Regions from separate parts of the Paenibacillus sp. JCM 9796 genome, predicted to be linked through region 2. Evidence: riboswitches for the same ligand, from Rfam matches in the RefSeq annotation. Region 2 holds a riboswitch; the other holds the start of a gene.
What was found. A riboswitch is a leader RNA that binds a small molecule or an ion and turns the genes downstream of it on or off. The one in region 2 is predicted to bind cobalamin.
Positions count from the first base shown of each region.

Region 1: linked by a shared signal. The riboswitch ahead of cobJ (precorrin-3B C(17)-methyltransferase) and the one ahead of ACZ439_RS26820 (energy-coupling factor ABC transporter permease) in region 2 are both predicted to bind cobalamin.

Region 1 covers NZ_AP043723.1:1,579,750-1,582,908, reverse strand. Annotated here, with positions in the region: gene ACZ439_RS07725 (hypothetical protein) at 1-120, shown strand, start outside; gene ACZ439_RS07720 (MmcQ/YjbR family DNA-binding protein) at 132-506, opposite strand; cobalamin riboswitch at 798-1,000, shown strand; gene cobJ (precorrin-3B C(17)-methyltransferase) at 1,267-2,985, shown strand; gene ACZ439_RS07710 (sirohydrochlorin chelatase) at 3,007-3,159, shown strand, end outside.
Region 2 covers NZ_AP043723.1:5,606,511-5,609,669, forward strand. Annotated here, with positions in the region: gene cbiQ (cobalt ECF transporter T component CbiQ) at 1-150, opposite strand, end outside; gene ACZ439_RS26815 (energy-coupling factor ABC transporter substrate-binding protein) at 147-431, opposite strand; gene ACZ439_RS26820 (energy-coupling factor ABC transporter permease) at 428-1,195, opposite strand; cobalamin riboswitch at 1,363-1,559, opposite strand; gene xerS (tyrosine recombinase XerS) at 1,752-2,852, shown strand; gene ACZ439_RS26830 (PASTA domain-containing protein) at 2,883-3,159, opposite strand, start outside.

The DNA.
Region 1 (3,159 bases), 1.6 Mb from region 2:
GCTTCGGAAGGAAACTCGCTGTGGCTCGGCATTGGCGGCGTCCTGTGGGCGGCCTCCATGCTGATCTTGCTCGGCGCGATCGCCGCATTCACGGCACGGGATACACATCGCGGGGAGTAACGTTAAGAGGTTCAGCTCTTTCGCTGCCCGGGGCCCCAGATCGCTTCCTTCTCCGCTTTTGACAAGTTCCGTCTGACAAGCTGATACGACTCTTCAAGCATGTTCTCAAGCTCCTCATCCGCCAGCTTTCCGTTCAAGATGACGGTATTCCAATGCCTTTTGTTCATATGATATCCCGGCAGCACGGTGTCTGGATACGTCTGGCGCATCAGCCAGATTGTGTCCGGATCGGCCTTCAGATTGACGCTCGGGACGCCGGATTGATGGCCTAATAAGGCGAACATTTTGCTGCCGACATAAAGCACCGGAAGATCGGGCTCGAACGGGTAACGCAGACTGGTTCCGGGTTTCTTCAACGCCAGGGCGATCAATAACTCGTGATTCATTTGACAAGAGGCTCCTTTCAGCGGCGGTTTTGCCTTTATTTCAGCATATCCGATCCCGGCTCTGATGAAAAGCCATAACCGCAGCTGGCCGAAGACTTGCGTGACCACGGGGCATAGGCATCAGGCCGGGCGCCCAGCGCGGCGACAAAAGCGGCAAGCACTCCTGACGCGTGTCATCTCAACCTCCCGCATCAAGCTCCCTTTCCGACAAAGAGTTGGACAGTCTTGAAATAATCGTGCTATCATGGGAGTTGATTATCAAAGAAATGCGTGAATACGTACCTAATTTTATATTGAGTTCAGAGAACAGGTGCCGATATGCCGCCATTGCGCGTATCGGCTTAATAGGGAAGCCGGTGTAAGTCCGGCACGGTCCCGCCACTGTAAGCGAGGAGCTTTTTCCGACCCAGGCCACTGTCGATTCGTCGATGGGAAGGCGCGTGAAAAAGCGATGAGACGCAAGTCAGGAGACCTGCCTGTTTTCCGCTGCCTTGTCACGATCGAACGCGACGAGAGCGGCAAAGTCACCAGAAAGCCTACGCGGATAGGGGGGTGTACGGGAATGGGTTCAGGCGTACTGCGGGTTAGAGCCAAGCGCTTGCCGTCATATTCGGCAAACGCGCGGGAATTTACCCCGGCAGCAGCCGGTTCACTTTATCGTCAAGCATCTTTCCGAGAGGAAGGATGCTTTTTTTGCGTGGGTTGGTTTGTTTGATGGTTCCGCTATTATCGTTCAGCGACTGGAAGGGAGGACGAAACGATGAAAGGCAAGCTATCGGTTATCGGATTTGGCCCCGGCAGCTTCGAGCATATGACGCAAGCGGCGAAAGAAGCGATCATGGAGAGCGAGGTCATCATCGGCTACAACACATACGTGGATTTGATCCGCGGTTTACTGAGCGGGCAGCATATCGTACGTACCGGGATGACCGAGGAGGTCAGCCGGGCGCAGGAGGCGGTTCGGCAGGCGCAGGCCGGCCGGAAAGTCGCGGTTATCTCGAGCGGGGACGCGGGGGTGTACGGGATGGCCGGCCTCGTCTACGAAGTATTGATGGAGCAAGGCTGGCGTCGGGACACCGGTGTCAACGTGGAGGTGATTCCGGGCATCTCGGCGATCAACTCGACGGGTTCGCTGCTTGGCGCGCCGATCATGCACGATGCCTGCACGATCAGCCTGAGCGACCATTTGACGCCCTGGGACCTCATTATTAGGCGGGTCGAAGCGGCGGCGGCGGCCGACTTCGTCATCGCGTTATATAACCCGCGAAGCGGCCGGCGCACCCGGCAAATCGTCGAGACGCGCAGCGTGCTGCTGCGTTACCGGTCGCCGCAAACGCCGGTTGGTATTGTCAAAAGCGCCTACCGGGACCGGGAAGAGATTGCCATCACGACGCTCGAACGCATGCTGGAGCACGACATCGGCATGCTGACGACGGTTATTATCGGCAACTCGGCGACGGTCGTCTACGACGGTCTGATGATTACGCCGCGCGGCTACCAGCGCAAGTATACGCTCGGCGCGGACGTGCAGCCGTTGAAGCCGCATGAGCGGCTGCGCGCCGAGGCGGAGCCGTGGTCGCTCGAAGCGCGGGAAGGCGCTGTTGCGACGGCGGAGCGAGAGCCGGCAGCGGGAGCGGCGAAGAGCGAAGCGGCTGCCGCAGAGGCGACGGCTGCGAAGGAAGCGGAGGGCGCAGCGGGGGACGCTGCCGCGTCGCCGCTAGCGTTGGCGCTCGAGGCGCTGCGGCTCGTGGAGACGCAGCGCGGTGCGGCGAACGCCGGAGCGCCGGCCGAGACACCGTCCTGGCAGCGCGAAAGCGATCCGTTCCGGCGGCGGGAGATTCTCGAGTTCGCCGTCAGCCCCGGGCTCGCGGAGAAGAGATTGACGGCCGCCCAACTGACGCTGCTGGCCGACATCGTGGGCGAAGACGGTTCGATTGAATATACGCCGCATCATCAATGGCTTGTGAGGCTCGTGACTTCGGAGCCGCAGCAGGCGGTATCGCGGCTGGAGGCGGCTGGGCTGCTGCTGGCGCCGGTCGGCGATGTCGCGCAAATCAAGGCATGCGATTTTTGCAATATGGACAAAGCGGATTCGGTTCCTTACTTGGAGGATCTGCAGCAGCGAATCGGCGGCCTGAAGGTGCCAAAGGAGCTGCGCATCGGTTTCAACGGCTGCGGAATGGCTTGTTACGGCGCGGTGCGGGAAGATATCGGCATCGTGTACCGCAAGGAAAAGTTCGATCTGTTCCTCGGCGGCAAAACGGTCGGCCGCAACGCTCATCCGGGCATCCCGGTGGCTGAAGGCGTAGAGCCGGATCGCTTGCTGGAGACGGTGGAGCGGATCGTCAGGCGGTATGCGGATGAGGCCCATCCGAACGAGCGTTTTCATAAATATTATAGCCGGATCAAGGAGCTTGAAGGATATCGTTACCGGGAAGTGCCGGTGTTCAAGATTGAAAATGCCGTCTGCGGCGATTAAACGAAGGGAGGCGGATCGTAGATGGACGCCTTGTTATTTGTCGGTCACGGAAGCCGTGATCCGGAAGGAAACGAAGAGGTGCGCGCCTTTGTCCGTTCGGTGGAGAACGGGCTGGATGTGCCGATTGTAGAAACATGTTTTTTGGAGTTCGAGTCCCCTTCCATGCGGGAAGGC
Region 2 (3,159 bases):
GACCAGCATCCAACAGAAGATCGCAGCCTGAACCGCAGGCTGCGCCGCATACGCAAGCGTCAGCAGCACGGCCGCAAATCCGCATTTCCACATCGGGGAAACGTGCCGCAGCTTATTGGTATACGACAAGCTATCGATCGTATGGATCATCGGTCTTTAGATTTCGCGGCTTTTCCTTTATAAAGCCCGACCGTATACCCGATCACGGCAGCGCCGACGGCGGCCTGCAAAGCGAACAGCATGCTCTCGGTTTCCGCAGGCGGCTCCAGCAGCGGAGCAAACCAAGGCTCGTAGGCCGGCGACAGCTGGCGGATCATATCCTCGGCCGCCCCGTCGGCTCCCCCGAATTCTCCGTCGACAAGAAGCAGCGGAAGCGTGCTCAGCAGCACGACGCCGGCGATAAGCAGGCCGTTTTTCATCCTTTTGGTCATGAATGATCGACTCCTTTCGTTGTATGCCGCACAACCGACAAAGCTTCGGCATGGTGCAACCGCAGCCAGTTCCAGACAAGCACAGTCAACAGTCCTTCGCTAATCGCAAGCGGTACTTGCGTGATGGCGAAAATACCCGAAAATTTCATGAACGAGGCGGCAACGCCCCCTTCTGCAGCAGGGAACGCCAGAGCCAGCTGCACGGAAGTTACCAAATACGTCGACAAATCGGCTAGAGCGGCTGCCGTGAAGACGGCCCACACTTCTTTACCCGTCGTCTTCACCATGAATTTGTAGGCGAAGAACCCGACGATCGGGCCGGCAACCGCCATCGCAAACGCATTGGCTCCCAGCGTCGTCAATCCCCCGTGTGCGAGCAGCAAAGCCTGGAACAGCAGAACGATCGAACCGAGCACGCTCATCGGCAGCGGCCCGAACATCACGGTGCCGAGACCGGTTCCGGTCGGATGAGAGCTGCTGCCTGTAACCGAAGGAAGCTTCAAGGCGGACAGTACGAACGTGAACGCAGCCGCCAGACCGAGCAGCAGCTTCAATTCCGGCGACGTCTTCGTGATCCGGGCAATGGCGCGGACGCCGAGCACGAAGAACGGGATAAACACCGCCCACCAGAAGATCGCCCATCCCGGCGGCAAGAATCCCTCCATGATGTGCATCGCATTAGCAGATTGCGGCTCGTTCACGACAAAATAAACGATAAATCCGATGATAACCGCGATCATTGACAAGACTTTGGACGATTTCATTTAATCTCCTCCCATGAATTTGTGCAACAAAAAAAGCATTCCCAACCGTAGACGGTTAGAAATGCTTCTTATCCTGATAAACTTTCGGAACGAAAGGGGCCATTCACCCTCCGTACGAAAACCGATCGCAGCAGCTTCCTAACACCTCCCTATCTTCCGTAGGTATATCAGTGTCGTCAGAACAGGCAGGTCTCCTGGCTACCAGCATCGACGCCCGCAAGCCGCCTTCCCGATCCGGTTGCGAATCAGTGGCTTCGTGGCTGCGAACTACGCTGTTACAGTGGCGGGACCGCATCGGATTTGCACCGAACTTCCCTATTAAGCTTCAACCTGAAGTTGAAGCACCTGTTCCCACAATATGCACTTGTGTAAGACTAGCCTTAATGTACACGAACCTGCCTGTGAATTCAACCCCCATATCTAACCGATTTCCTGCAATTGTGATAAAATAACGGGTACAGCGATCGGTTCAAGTAGCTGTCAACCAACAAAACAATACATAATTATAATTATGTTAACTAATTGCTGAATACAGGCAGTTAAGGAGCGTGGCCCGATGAACGTAATCAAAGTCAAAGACCGTTTGGAGCTGGAGAAAAAAATCCCGCTGATGCCCTGGTACGTGGAGAAATTCATTAATTATAAACTGCCCGACTTGTCTCCCTCTTCCCTGCTCGAATATGTGAGGGATTACGAGACATTCTTCGGCTGGCTGCTCGCCGAAGGGTTGAGTACGGCCGGACAAATGAAAGATGTGCCGCTCCTCGATCTCGAGCGGCTGCATATGGAGAGCATCGATCATTACAAGATGTTCCTCGCCATGCGCAAAACGAACGCCAATTCGAAAACGACCATTTCCCGCAAGCTGTCCTCGCTGCGCTCGTTGTTTCATTATTTGAGTCAAATCGCCGAGGACGAGAATTTCTACCCGCTGCTCAAGCGCAATGTCATGGCGAAGGTGGAAATTAAACGGACGCATAAACCGAAAGACTCGGCGGCCAAGCTCGAAGGCAAGCTGCTGCAGGAGGCGGAGATCGCCGAGTTTATCGACTATGTGAAGACGGGCTACGGCCAAGACGTGGCATCGAACAAGCAGGCGACCTATGCTTACGAGATCAATAAAACACGCGATGCCTGTCTCGTGAGCCTCATCCTCAACTCCGGACTGCGCGTGTCGGAGGTCGTTAACCTGAACGTCGAGGACGTCGATTTGAAGAAGAAGCTTATTTATGCGTTCCGCAAAGGCAAGAACGACGAGACGTTCAAAACGCCCGTCTATTTCCGGCAGGACGCGGTAGATGATCTGGCCTGTTATTTGGAGCTTCGCAGCTCGGTCTACAAAGCGCCGAAACGCGAGAAGGCGCTCTTCCTTGCTTTGGCTAACGGCAAACAGGAAGGCGAGCGTATGACCAAACGGGCGATTCAGGAAATGGTGATCAAATATGCCAAAAGATTCGGCAAACCTTACTTATCGGTTCATAAACTGCGCCATTCGTTCGCGACGGACTATTACTTGCGCAACGATCTGTACAAAACGCAGGAGCAGCTCGGTCACGCCTCGCCCGAAACGACACAAATTTACGCCCATCTAACCGATAAAACAATGTCTGAAGCGATCGACAAAGAGAAGAAGGACGGGATATCCGGTGCGTCTTGACGCCCGGAATTCCCGTCCTTCTTCGTCTGCTTAAGGCCCTTTGCTTACCCAGAACGATACATTGTCGCCTTTCTGGAGCGGAGTGCCCGGCGCAGGACTTTGACGAAACACCGTATTTGCCGAATGCGGGTTTTTCTCCAAATAAAACTGGTACCGAAGACCGGCGGCCAGCGCCTGTTTCTCCGCTTCTTCTTTGCTTAGACCGACCAGCTGCGGCGCTGTGACGGCTTGACCTTCTCCGGGTTGCGCCTCCGACGATGACTGAGGCTCAGCCGGTGTCGCGGGTACCGGGTTCGCTGCGGACGGC